One region of the Kitasatospora sp. NPDC059827 genome, then DNA from elsewhere that is predicted to be linked to it. Evidence: riboswitches for the same ligand, from Rfam matches in the RefSeq annotation. Region 1 holds a riboswitch; the other holds the start of a gene.
The links. Region 1 has a riboswitch for magnesium ahead of ACFV8H_RS05300 (NRAMP family divalent metal transporter). Riboswitches for the same ligand answer to the same signal wherever they lie in the genome.
Positions count from the first base shown of each region.

Region 2: linked by a shared signal. The riboswitch ahead of ACFV8H_RS19420 (NRAMP family divalent metal transporter) and the one ahead of ACFV8H_RS05300 (NRAMP family divalent metal transporter) in region 1 are both predicted to bind magnesium.

Region 1 covers NZ_JBHWIV010000005.1:148,698-155,353, reverse strand. The annotation lists gene ACFV8H_RS05310 (FdhF/YdeP family oxidoreductase) at 1-1,505, shown strand, start outside; gene ACFV8H_RS05305 (YhgE/Pip domain-containing protein) at 1,512-2,837, opposite strand; M-box (ykoK) riboswitch at 3,010-3,187, shown strand; gene ACFV8H_RS05300 (NRAMP family divalent metal transporter) at 3,548-5,197, shown strand; gene ACFV8H_RS05295 (hypothetical protein) at 5,301-5,621, shown strand; gene ACFV8H_RS05290 (hypothetical protein) at 5,692-5,952, shown strand; gene ACFV8H_RS05285 (winged helix-turn-helix domain-containing protein) at 5,988-6,401, shown strand; gene ACFV8H_RS05280 (hypothetical protein) at 6,468-6,656, shown strand, end outside.
Region 2 covers NZ_JBHWIV010000028.1:30,188-36,843, reverse strand. The annotation lists gene ACFV8H_RS19425 (MgtC/SapB family protein) at 1-298, opposite strand, end outside; gene ACFV8H_RS19420 (NRAMP family divalent metal transporter) at 435-2,150, opposite strand; M-box (ykoK) riboswitch at 2,516-2,692, opposite strand; gene ACFV8H_RS19415 (ABC transporter ATP-binding protein) at 2,861-3,655, shown strand; gene ACFV8H_RS19410 (FtsX-like permease family protein) at 3,652-6,393, shown strand.

The sequences.
Region 1 (6,656 bases):
AGGCGGCGGCGACCCGGACGATCATCCCCCACGACTTCACCGACATGGCGCTGAACCGGGCGACCCGCACCAGCACGCTCAACCTCCAGCCGCGGATCGGCGGCGACATGGCGCTGCTGCGCGGCATGGCGAAGGCGCTCCTGGAGCAGTCCGCGGCCGACGACGGGGCGCTGGACCGGCTCTTCATCGAGCGGCACACCAGCGGCTTCGCGGCCTACCGGCGCGTCTGCGAGCAGACGCCCTGGGCGGAGCTGGAGCGCCAGAGCGGGCTGGGCCGGGCGGAGATCCTCAAGGCGGCGCGGGTCTACCGCGAGGCGGACCGCTCGATCTTCAGCTGGTGCCTGGGCGTCACCCAGCACGAGCACGGGGTGGACACCGTACGGGAGATCGTCAACCTGCTGCTGCTGCGCGGCAACCTGGGCCGGGAGGGGGCCGGGCCCTCGCCGGTGCGCGGGCACAGCAACGTCCAGGGCAACCGCACCTGCGGGATCGACCACCGGCCGGCCGACGCCTTCCTGGACCGGCTCGGCGCGGTCTGCCGGATCGACCCGCCGCGCGCCCACGGCCTGGACACGGTCGGGACGATCGAGGCGATGCGGCGCGGCGAGGTGACCGTCTTCGTCGGCATGGGCGGCAACTTCGCGCTCGCCGCCCCGGACTCCCCCTACACCTACCAGGCCCTGCGCACCTGCGAGTTGACCGTCCAGGTGAGCACCAAGCTGAACCGCAGCCACCTGGTGCACGGCCGCCGGGCGCTGATCCTGCCCTGCCTCGGCCGGACCGAGAAGGACCACCAGCGCGCCGGGGTGCAGTCCACCTCGGTCGAGGACTCGATGAGCATGGTGCACCTGTCGGCCGGCATGAAGCGCCCGGCCTCACCGCACCTGCTCTCCGAGCCCGCGATCGTCGCCGGGATGGCCCGCGCGGCCCTGCCGGACAGCCCCACCCCGTGGGAGTGGTACATCGAGGACTACGACCGGATCCGCGACACCATGGCCGAAGTCCTGGACGGCTTCGAGGACTTCAACCGCCGGGTGCGGCTGCCGCTGGGCTTCCGGATCAAGCAGCCCGCCCGCGAACTGGTCTTCCTCACCCCCTCCGGCAAGGCCGAGTTCTCCGCCGCCGCGCTGCCCGACGTCGTCCCCGCGCCCGGCACCCTGGCGCTCGGCACAATGCGCTCGCACGACCAGTGGAACACCACCATCTACTCGGACGACGACCGCTACCGGGGCGTGAAGAACCTGCGCACCCTGGTCTTCCTCAACCGGGACGACATGCGCGAGCGCGGCATCGCCGAGTTCGACCCGGTGGACATCACCAGCACCGCCCGGGACGGCTCCACCCGCTCGGTGCACGGCTACCTGGCCGTCCCGTACGACATCCCGCGCGGCTGCGCGGCCGGGTACATGCCGGAGCTGAACGTGCTGTGCGCGATCGGCGACCACAGCACCCAGAGCGACCAGCCGATCATGAAGCACCTCAAGGTGACCGTCACCAAGGCCTAGGAGCGGCTACTCCGAGGGCTGGGGCGTCCAGCGGTGCAGGCCCTTGCGGTCGTAGTAGCGGGTCATCCCGAAGCCGAAGGCCAGGGCCAGCGCCACCCCGATGGCGATCATGACCCAGCCGCGGGCCAGCCCGGCGTCCGAGCGGGCGTCGAAGAAGAGGATCGCCCGGATGCCGTCGCTCAGCTGCCGCATCGGCTCGAAGACGGCCAGGAAGCGGTAGAAGCCGGGCACCGCCTGGAGCGGGACGGTCGCCCCGGAGGACGGCAGGGCGAGCGCGATGAACACGAACATGGACACCAGCTGCCCGATCCCGCCGAACGCGGCGTTGATCGCCTGCACGCCGAGGCCGACGGCGAGGCTGGCGCAGTAGGCGAACACCCACAGCAGGGCCTGGTGCGGGGCGTCCATGCCGAGGATCCCGGCCGTGCAGAGCAGCACCAGGGAGGTGGTGACCAGCATGATCCCGGCGGTCATCAGCATCTTGAGCAGCAGGGTCTGGGTGCGGCTGATCGGGACGGTCGGGCGGCGGGTGTGCCAGGGGCCGATCTCGCTGTCGCTGTAGCCGAGCGCGGTGTCGACGCCGTTGTGGATGATGTTGCCGCCGATGAAGCCGGTCAGCACGGCGAGCAGGGTGAAGTAGAAGGCGCTCAGGCCGAGGCCGCTGTGGCTGCCGATCGGGTGGCCGACCTGGGTGGCGACGGCGAACGGGTCGGCGAGCAGCAGCCGGGCGGTGGCGCCGGTGTCCGGCCCCTGGGCGCCCGGGCCGCCCTGGGCCGGTACGGCGGCCAGCAGCCGCTGTCCGGCCGCGACCGAGGCCTGGTGGGCGGCGTTCTGGGCGATCTGGGCGGCGATCGAGGAGCCGAGGCTGCCCAGGCCGGGGTTGGTGAGGACGGTGAGGGTGGGCCGGTGAGTGGCCCCGCCGGTGGCGAGCGCGGTGACGGTGGCGGTGAAGTCGGCGGGGACGAGCAGCACGCCGTAGACCTTGCCGGCGGCGAGCAGGTCGCGGGCGCCCGCGTCGTCGGTCTGGCGCCAGCGGACGGTGTCGTCCGGGGTCCCGGCCACCACGGCGCGGGTCAGCTGGGTGCCGAGGTTGACCGGCTGGCCGGGCGGGGGCGGGGCCTGGTCGGCGTTCACCAGGGCGATCGGCAGCCGGTGCAGGTGCCCGGTCGGGTTGACGATGCCGCCCAGGTAGAGCAGCGAGAGCAGCGCGGCCACCAGGGCGCACAGGACGCCGGGGAAGAGCCAGAGCTTCGGGCGCCGGGCGAGCGCCAGCGCCCTCGCCCGCCGGGGAGCCCCCGGAGGTCCTGCGGTCTGGGAGCCTGCGGTCGCCATGCCACCCCTCAGCTGCGTGTGCGGGTACGGATCCGGCGGGAAGTCGTTCCGTCGTCACGTGGCGCTCAAACCCGCGTCACCCGGACGGACGTCACGCCTCGCGAAAGGTAAAGGTTCTACCAAGTGCGCAAGTATCGCGCCCCCGCCGGTCTATGCTTCTGGAGGTTTGAAGAAGGCACCTCGTTCGGTGAGGCTTCTTCACGGACACAGGCCACTGATCCGACGACGTCGAGAGACGCCCAGGGTTAGGACAGATCTTCCCGACCTAAGGGTTGATCCGAAGTGGCTTCCGCCCCGAACGGGCCGGACACGCCGTGGAGTGCCAAAGCTCTGACGAGTTGGGGTGAACCGGTGGACGTTCCGCGCGCCGGTGAACTCCTTGCCGCGTCGATGAAACGCACCACGGGGTGCGTCGACCGGGAGGAGGCGAGAGACATGGATTGCAGTAGTCCGGGCCACAGTAGCCCCTGCCCCCGCCTGTCCTCGTACACCTCCGGCACGCGGTAACAACCTTCCCTGCGCGTATAACTGACACACCGTCACGTCATGGCGGCGACGTCGTCGCACCGTTCACCAGCACGCACGCGGCTCCGCCGTGCCCACCCCGGCACGCCCCGCCGCGGGCCGGTGCGCCGTGCCCGCACGCAGGGGGAATTACTGCTGCGCGCCCCCATCACCCCGCCTGTCCCGGGGTCCACGGGAGGAACGTCATGACCACCAACGCCACACTCAACTCCAAGCCGCAGAAGCCGCGTTCGGCCGTCCTGGACGACGCCCACGTCGGCGACATCAAGGGTGCGCTCGGCACCATCAAGCTCGATGACGACGCACCGCGCCAGGGTCTGTCGGCAAGACTCAAGACCCTGCTGGCGATCGTCGGCCCCGGCCTGATCGTGATGGTCGGCGACAACGACGCCGGCGCCTTCTCCACCTACGGCCAGGCCGGCCAGAACTACGGCACCCAGCTGCTGTGGACGCTGCTGATGCTGGTGCCCGTGCTGTACGTCAACCAGGAGATGGTGCTGCGCCTGGGCGCGGTCACCGGTGTCGGCCACGCCCGGCTGATCCTGGAGCGCTTCGGCAAGTTCTGGGGCGCGTTCAGCGTCATCGACCTCTTCCTGCTCAACGCCCTCACCCTGGTCACCGAGTTCATCGGCGTGACGCTCGCGGCCGGCTACCTGGGCCTGCCCAAGGTCGCCTCGGTGGTGCTGGCGGCGGCGATCATCATCGCCTCGGCCTTCACCGGCTCCTTCCAGCGCTTCGAGCGGGTCGCGGTGACCCTGTGCATAGGCTCGCTGCTGCTGGTGCCGATCTACTTCATGGTCCACCCGAAGACCTCGCAGATGGCCCACGACTTCGTGGTGCCGCAGATGCCGGGCGGCGCGGGCGAGTTGGCCGCGGTCATGCTGGTGATCATCTCGATCGTCGGCACCACCGTCGCCCCCTGGCAGCTGTTCTTCCAGCAGTCGTACGTCATCGACAAGCGGATCACCCCGCGCTTCATGAGGTACGAGAAGGCCGATCTCTGGATCGGCATCGCGATCGTGATCATCGGCGCCGCCGCCATGATGGGCTTCACCGCCGCCGCCTTCGCGGGCACCGACGGCTTCGGCCAGTTCTCCGACGCCGGGGCCGTCGCCAAGGGCATCGAGGACAAGGCCGGCCACCTGGCGGGCGTGCTGTTCGCCATCGCCCTGCTGGACGCCTCGATCATCGGCGCCTTCGCCGTCTCGCTCTCCACCGCCTACGCCATCGGCGACGTCTTCGGCATCAAGCACTCGCTGCACCGCGGGGTCAAGGGCGCCAAGGGCTTCTACGCCGTGTACGCCGGACTGGTGGCCGTCGCCGCGACGATCACCCTGCTGTCCAACGGCTACACCCAGGGCCTGATCACCCAGTTCGTCCAGGTGCTGGCCGGGGTGCTGCTGCCCTCCGCCACCGTCTTCCTGCTGCTGCTCTGCAACGACAAGGCCGTGCTCGGCCCCTGGGTGAACGGTCCCAAGACCAACGCCTTCACCGCCGCCGTGGTCGGCGTGCTGGTCACCCTGTCGCTGATCCTCACCGCGGCCGTCGTCTGGCCGGACATCAGCTCGGACGCGATCCTGCGGATCATGGCCGGCTGCGGGGTGGCGGGCGTCCTGGTCGCCGGGTACTCCTTCCTCTCCGGCCGCCGCGGCACCAAGGAGGACCCGATCGACCGCACCGGCCGGGAGAACTGGCGGATGCCCCCGCTGGAGACCTTGGAGAAGCCGGTGATGTCCACCACCCGCAAGCTCGGCATGGGCGCCCTGCGCGTCTACCTGCTGGTCGCGATGGTGATGGTGATCGTCAAGATCGTGCAGACCGCACTGAACCACTGACCCGGACGCCGAGGGCGGCGCCGCACACGACGGCCCGCCGCCCCCGGCCCCGCCCCGGAACCCTCGACCACCCCGCACCCGGGGGAAGGAAGGCAGTACGGCCATGCGCACCACCACCCCCTTCCACCACCTCTTCCACCACTGCCCCAGCGTCCGACTCGCCCTGCACGACGGCGTCGAGCGCGCCTACCGCCTCGACGACCCCGGCAGCTGCCCCCGCTCGGGCACCCGCAACACCCCGGCCTCCGCGTACGAGCCGCGTGTCCACCTGGCCTACCTGCTGGCCCGCCAGGGCCACCGCCCGGACTGGCTCGCCCGCTTCGCGGACCTCCCGCCGGCCGCCGCGCACCGGATCGCCCTCGCCGCCGCCCGCCACCGGGCCGCCGCCGCGACCACGCCCGCGCCCGCGCCCGCCGCTGCCTGAATCATCAACTCCCCTGCGCACCAGCGCACTTGTTCAGATCTTGCCTGTCCTGTCACGGAGGTGACCAGCCATGTCCATCGTTGCCGCTTTCCAGCCCGCCCTCCCGTCCACCGATCGCGGCCGACTGCGCGCCGCCCTCGCCGCGGTGGGCCGACGGCTGGCCGCCAGCCCGCTCGACAACACCGTGCTGCGCGCCGTCGGCGCCCCGGCCCCGAGCCCGACCCCGGGACTCCCGAACGACCGGCCCACCCGGATGCGGGCCAGCTGGCACTCCGTCACCGGCCCGGACGGGACGGCCCGACTGGAAGCCTCCTGGCACCCCGGCCACTGACCCGACCGACCCCACCAGCCGAAGGAGCATCCGCCATGGCCGTGCGCTACCGCAGGCTCGACGCCATCTTCTCGGACCACACCGCCGCCCCCGTCCTGCGGCCCGTCCCCGCCGCCCGGCCCGTCCCCGGCCCGCGGCCCGTCCTCGACTCGGCCGGCCTGGTGGTCGACCCGGAGCAGCGCACCGTCACCGTCGACGGCCAGCAACTCGACATGCCGTACCTGGAGTTCGAACTGCTCGCCCACCTGGTCGGCAACCCGCTGCGGGTGCACTCCCGCCGCCAGCTGATGGAGTCCGTCTGGGGCCGGCCGGACACCGGCGACACCCGCACCATCGCCACCCACATCGCCCGGATCCGCCGCAAGCTCGGCCCCGGCCACCGGGAGGCGATCGCCACCGTCCGGCAGATCGGCTACAAGTACGACCCCCGGCTGGTCCGCGCCGCCTGAGGCCGGCCCCGCCGCAGCGCCAGTGGCACCACCGCCAGCACCGACACCACCGGAGGAGGACACCGCATGCCCCGGACCGCCCTGTTCCCCTGGACGAGCCGAGGTACGGCGCTCTGCGTCGCCGTGCTCCTCCTGGCCCTCCAGGTCGCCGCCCTCGGCGCCGCCCCCGCCCCGCTGCGCCTGTTCCTCTCCGGCGTGCTCATCGGCGGCTCGGCCGTCGGGCTGCTGCTCGCCCTGCTGCTGGCCCACAGCCGG
Region 2 (6,656 bases), on a different contig from region 1:
AACACCACAGCGTGGCGGCGGTGTTGAGGCCACGGACGCCGGCCCCGTCGCGCAGGATCACGCCACCGCCGAGGAAGCCGATGCCGGAGACCACGTAGGAGGCGACCCGGGTGGGGCTGCCGGTGTCGCCGACCGCCTCGCTGTACAGGACGAACAGGGTGGCACCGGCGGCGACCAGGGCGTTGGTCCGCAGGCCGGCCATCCGGGCCCGCCACTGGCGCTCGATGCCGATCAGCGCGCCGCAGGCGACGCCGGTGGCGAGCCGGACCAGGAACTCGACGGTGGTCAGGGTGTGCACGACGGCACCTCCTCCAGAGGATTCACGGGGAAACGGGGCAACACGGGGAACGCGGGCCGGGGGGATCGCGGGCAAAGGAACGGACGGGTGGCGAGCCGCTGCCCGCCACCCGTCCGTACGGGCTCCGCTCGGCGGCTCAGTGGTTGAGCGCGGTCTGGACGACCTTGATGATGACCATGACCATCGCGATCAGCAGGTAGGCGCGCAGGGCGCCCATGCCGACCTTGCGGGCGGTGGACATCACCGGACGGCCCAGCGTCTCCAGCGGGGGCATCCGCCAGTCCTCCCGGCCGGTGCGGTCATGGGGGCACCCCCGGCCGGAGGCTGGGGGAGGGTCCTCCTTGGTGCCGGTGCGGCCGGCGGTGAAGAAGTAGCCCGCGACCAGGACCCCGATCACGCCGCAGCCGCCCATGATCCACAGGATCGCGTCCGAGCTGATGTCCGGCCAGACCACCGAGGCGGTCAGGATCAGCGAGAGCATCACCAGCACGCCGACCACCGTGGAGGTGAAGGCGTTGGTCCGGGGCCCGTTGGCCCAGGGGCCGAGCACGGCCTTGTCGTTGCAGAGCAGCAGCAGGAAGACGGTGGCGGAGGGCAGCAGCACCCCGGCCAGCACCTGGACGAACTGGGTGATCAGGCCCTGGGTGTAGCCGTTGGACAGCAGGGTGATCGTCGCGGCGACGGCCACCAGTCCGGCGTACACGGCGTAGAAGCCCTTGGCGCCCTTGACCCCGCGGTGCAGCGAGTGCTTGATGCCGAACACGTCGCCGATGGCGTAGGCGGTGGAGAGCGAGACGGCGAAGGCGCCGATGATCGAGGCGTCCAGCAGGGCGATGGCGAACAGCACGCCCGCCAGGTGGCCGGCCTTGTCCTCGATGCCCTTGGCGACGGCGGCCGTGTCGGAGAACTGACCGAAGCCGTCGGTGCCCGCGAACGCCGCCGCCGTGAGGCCGATCAGCGCGGCCGCGCCGATGATCACGATCGCGATGCCGATCCACAGGTCGACCTTCTCGTACTTCATGAAACGCGGGGTGATCCGCTTGTCGATGACGTACGACTGCTGGAAGAACAGCTGCCAGGGGGCGACGGTGGTGCCGACGATCGAGATGATGACCATCATGACGGCCGCGAGCTGGCCGGCGCCGCCGGGCATCTGCGGCGTCACGAAGTCGTGGGCCATCTGCGAGGTCTTCGGGTGGACCATGAAGTAGATCGGGACCAGCAGCAGCGAGCCGACGCAGAGCGTGATGGCGACCCGCTCGAAGCGCTGGAAGGAGCCGGTGAAGGCCGAGGCGATGATGATCGCCGCCGCCAGCACCACCGAGAGGACCTTGGGCAGGCCCAGGTACCCGGCCGCCATGGTGACGCCGATGAACTCGGTGACCAGGGTGAGGGCGTTGAGCAGGAAGAGGTCGATGACGCTGAACGCGCCCCAGAACTTGCCGAAGCGCTCCAGGATCAGCCGGGCGTGGCCGACACCGGTGACCGCGCCCAGGCGCAGCACCATCTCCTGGTTGACGTACAGCACCGGGACGAGCAGGAGCAGCGTCCACAGCAGCTGGGTGCCGTAGTTCTGGCCGGCCTGGCCGTAGGTGGAGAAGGCGCCGGCGTCGTTGTCGCCGACCATGACGATCAGGCCGGGGCCGACGATCGCCAGCAGGGTCTTGAGCCGGGCGGAGAGTCCGTGGCGGGGGGTGGTGTCGTCGAGCCGGATGGTGCCGAGCGCACCCTTGATGTCGCCGACGTGGGCGTCGTCCAGGACGGCGGACTTGGCGGCCGGAGCGGCGGCGGGAGCGGCGGCGGGAGCGGTGGGGACCGTGGGAATCTTCGGGTCCAGCATCACGTTGGTCATGGCGGGGCCTCCCTCCCCCTACCTTGAGGGGGCGTCAGGGGGCACGCAGCGGCGAACCTCCCTGCGGGCGCACGGCATCCACGCCGTACGGCGACGCTGAGCGGCGGCGGCCGTGCGGGCACGATGATGCTGACGACGCGTCAAGCGGCTTGCGTCCGGGCATGGTTGAGCGCAGGACGAAGCTTCGGGTGAACGCGCAGGGAAGGTTGTTACCGCGTGCCGGAGGTGTTCGAGAGCATGCGGGGGCAGGGGCTACTGTGGCCCGGACTATCGCAGTCCATGTCTCTCGCCTCCTCCCGGTCGGGGGCGCACCGTCTGTGCGCCGCATCACGACACGGCAAGGAGCACACCGGCCTTCGAGGACCGGTACACCCCAACTCGTCAGAGCTTTGGCACTCCACGGCGTGTCCAGCCGGATCGGCCGGAAGCCACTTGGGGTCAACCCTTAACTCGGGAAGACCTGTCCTGAACCTGGGCGTCTCTCGACGTCGTCGGGTCAGTGGCCTGTGTCCGTGAAGACGCCTCACCGAACGAGGTGCCTTTTCAAACCTCCCAAAGCATAGACCCGGCGCGGCGACCCCGAGTCACCTTTTCGGCCGATCTTCGACAGCTTTGTAGAACCTTGACCAAATCCGCCATGACTTGCTCATCCCCCACCGGCATATATAGTTCACCGACATATGCAGCTGAACAGCTCACGAGGGGGAACCATGTCCCACATCGATCCGAGCCGACCCGCGCCCGTCCTGCAGCTGGCCGGAGTCTCCCGGGTGCACGGCCGCGGCGCCGCCGAGGTGCACGCCCTGCGCGAGGTCGACCTGACCGTCCACGCCGGCGAGTTCGTCGCCGTGATGGGGCCCTCCGGCTCGGGCAAGTCGACCCTGCTCACCCTGGCCGGCGGGCTGGACCTGCCCAGCGGCGGCGAGGTGCTGGTCGAGGGCGTCACCCTCGGCGGCCTCGGCCGGGGCAAGCTCGCCGACCTGCGGCGACGCTCCGTCGGCTACGTCTTCCAGGACTACAACCTGATCCCGGCGCTCACCGCCGCCGAGAACATCGCCCTGCCGCGCGAGCTCGACGGCGTCTCCGGACGCACCGCCCGCCGGGAGGCCCTCGCCGCCCTGGAGGAACTGGGCATCGGCGAGCTCGCCGACCGCTTCCCCGACGACATGTCCGGCGGCCAGCAGCAGCGCGTCGCCATCGCCCGCGCCCTGATCGGCGAGCGCCGCCTCGTCCTCGCCGACGAACCCACGGGGGCGCTCGACTCCGCCACCGGCGACGCCGTGCTCGCCGTACTGCGCGCCCGCTGCGACGCCGGGGCGGCCGCCATGATGGTCACCCACGAGGCCTCGCACGCCAGTTGGGCCGACCGGGTGGTCCACCTGCGGGACGGCTCGGTCGCCTCGGAGAGCGTCGGACGCCGCTCCGGCAACCACCGGGCCGCCGTCCACCGCTCCCACACCGTCGACGACTCCACCGCCAACTCCTTCGGCGAGGTGGCCCGATGAGGTTCGGAGCGTGGAAGGTCGCGCTGCGGATGGCCCGGCGCGACGCCCTGCGGGCCAAGGGGCGCAGCGCCCTGATCGTGGCCATGATCGCCCTGCCCGTGCTCGGCGTCACCGGCGCCGACGTGGTCCACCGCAGCGGCCAGCTGTCCCCCGCCGAACGGGTCGAGCGGGTGGTGGGCGGCGCGGACGCGCTGGTCACCGCGCTCAACCCGGGCCAGGCCGTCGAACAGGCCCCGGTCGCCGAGGACGGCGCGTTCGCCGTCCAGCCGCGGCCCGGCCAACAGCCCACGCCCGAGCAGCTCAAGGGCGCGAGCACCGACCCGACCGTCCTGGTCGGCTCGCTGCTGCCGCCCGGCAGCGCGCTCACCCCCGTCCGGACCGGACCGGAGACCGGTGCGAGCTCGCCCGAGGGCCTGGTCCGCACCCTCACCGCCGAGGCCGACCTGGGCGACCCGGTCTGGCGCGGCCGGGTCGACCTGGTCAAGGGCCGCGCGCCCGGCGCGCCGCACGAACTCGCCGTCACCCAGGCCTTCCTGGACAACTCCGGGCTCCGGCTCGGCAGCGACACCACCGTCCAGGGACTGGAGCGGACCACCTTCCGCATCACCGGCCTGGTGGAGCACCCGGACGACCTCAAGCGGGTCGAACTCATCGCCCGGCCGGGCGAGTTGCTCGACCAGCTGGCCGCCGCGGCGGAACCCGGACAGCCCGCCCCCGAGCAGGGCCGCACCAACCGCGGCTCCTGGCTGGTGCACCTCCCGGGCGGGGCCGCCCTCGACTGGGCCACGGTCCAGTCGTTCAACGCCCACGGCTACACCCTCACCGCGCGGGCCGTCGCGCTCGACCCGCCGCCGTACGGCGCCGTCCCCTACTACCGGGACTCCACCGTCTACCGCGACCCCGCCGGCGGCAACAGCACCAAGGTCGTGGTCGCCACCGTCACCGGCATGGGGCTGCTGGAGGTCGCCCTGCTCGCCGGGCCCGCCTTCGCGGTCGGCGCCCGCCGCTCCCGCCGCCAGCTCGCGCTGCTCGGCGCCGCGGGCGGCCGGCGCACCCACATCGGCGCGGTGGTGCTCGGCGGCGGCCTGGTGCTCGGCCTGGCCGGGGCGGTCCTCGGGGTGACCGTCGGCACCGGACTGGTCGCCGCACTGCGGTCGGTGATCGAGGAGGTCGGCGGTGCCCGCTTCGGCCACTTCGCCCTCCCCCCGGTGGACCTGCTCGCCATCGCCGGGATCGGCGTGATCACCGCCCTGCTCGCGGCCGCGCTGCCGGCCTGGCAGGCCGCCCGGCGCAGCGTCACCGCCGGCCTCACCGGACGGGACACCGTCCGGGCGCCCAACCGCCTGGTCACCGTGCTCGGCGTGGCGCTGCTCCTCGGCGGCGGCGCGATCGCGATGTACGGCGCGGGTGCCGTCCAGCGCGGCGCGCCCGTGGTCAGCACCTACGACGCCCGCACCCTCACCGTGCTGCTCGGCTCGGTCTGCGCCGAACTCGGACTGCTCGCCTGCACCCCCCTGCTGGTCGCCCTGTTCGGCCGGTTCGCCGGGCGGCTGCCGCTCGGCCCCCGGCTGGCGCTGCGCGACTCCGCCCGCAACCGCTCCCGCACCGCACCGGCCGTCGCCGCGGTGATGGCCGCCGTGGCCGGGGCCGTCGCCATCGGGGTGTACAGCACCAGCACCGACGCCGAGAACCGGCGCGACTACCGGCCGGAGGCCCCGTACGGCGCCGTCCAGCTGCTCAGCCACAGCAGCGGGCCGCAGACCGCCCAGCTGCCGGCCGAGGTGGAGAAGCAGCTCACCGGACTCGGCCCGCGCGCCGAACTCGGCCAGGCCGTCTACAAGTTCTGCGACAACTGCTCCAGCGACGTCACCCTCAAGGGCCCGGTGGACATGCACCGGCTCGCGGACTTCCCGCACATCGCCACCGGGGACGCCACCCTGCTGCACAACCTGTTCGACGTGCGCGACCAGGCTGCCGAGCAGGCGCTGGCCGCCGGCAAGCTGCTGGTCTTCGACCGGTCGCTGATCGGCGCCGACGGCAAGGCCGTGCTGCTGCTGCGCGGAGGCGGCGGCGCCCCGCTGCAGCCCGGGCAGGTCCCCAAGCCCGACCTCCAGGAAGTCCCGGTGGACGCGGTGCTGGTCGACAACCCGGACGCCGCCCGCTACGCCCAGGGGCTGATGCCGACCGGTGCGCTGGCCAAGCTCGGCCTCGCCTCGGCGCCCCAGGGCGCGGTCTGGCGCCCGGCCACCCCGCCCGACCGCAAGGCCCAGCAGCGGGCCGCGGCCGCCGCCGCCCGGCTGAACCACCACGCCGAGCTGAACGTCGAACGCGGCTACCAGCCCAAGGGCGACGCCCTCACCCTCGCGCTCAGCGGCTTCGCCGGGCTGGTGGTGCTCGGCGCGGCCGGGATCGCCACCGGGCTCGCGGCCGCCGACTCCCGGCAGGACCAGGCCACCCTGGCCGCGGTCGGCGCCCCGCCGCGGATCCGCCGGACCATGGCGGGCCTGCAGTGCGCGCTGATCGCCCTGCTCGGAGCACTGCTCGGGGCGGTGAACGGCTTCGTCCCGGCGGTGGGGCTGTTGAAGTCCCGGGCCAGCGGGTTCGGTTCGAAGGGGATGCTGCTCGCCGCGCCCTGGGGGGAGCTGCTGCTGGTGGTCCTGGTGCTGCCGGTAGTGGCCGGGCTGCTCGCGGCGCTGTTCACCCGCTCCAAGATGCCGCTGGGGCGGCGGCTGTCCTGAGCCGTCCCGCTCGCTCTCCTGCTCTCCCGCTCTTCTGTTCGGGCACGCGTCGGGCACGTCGGGCGCGTCGGGCACCTTTTGACCACCGGCCGAGCACGACCTGAGCACCCCCCGGGCACCGCCCGGAATCCGTGGGCGCCCGCCCCCCTCACCCGGGGGCGGGCGCCCGGTGCGTTCCGTAGCATGGGCCGCGTTCCAGCGGGCGAAGGGCGCCGGCGGTCGGTGCGGCGAGGGAGACGAGGGCGGTGCTACGGGGTTTCGGC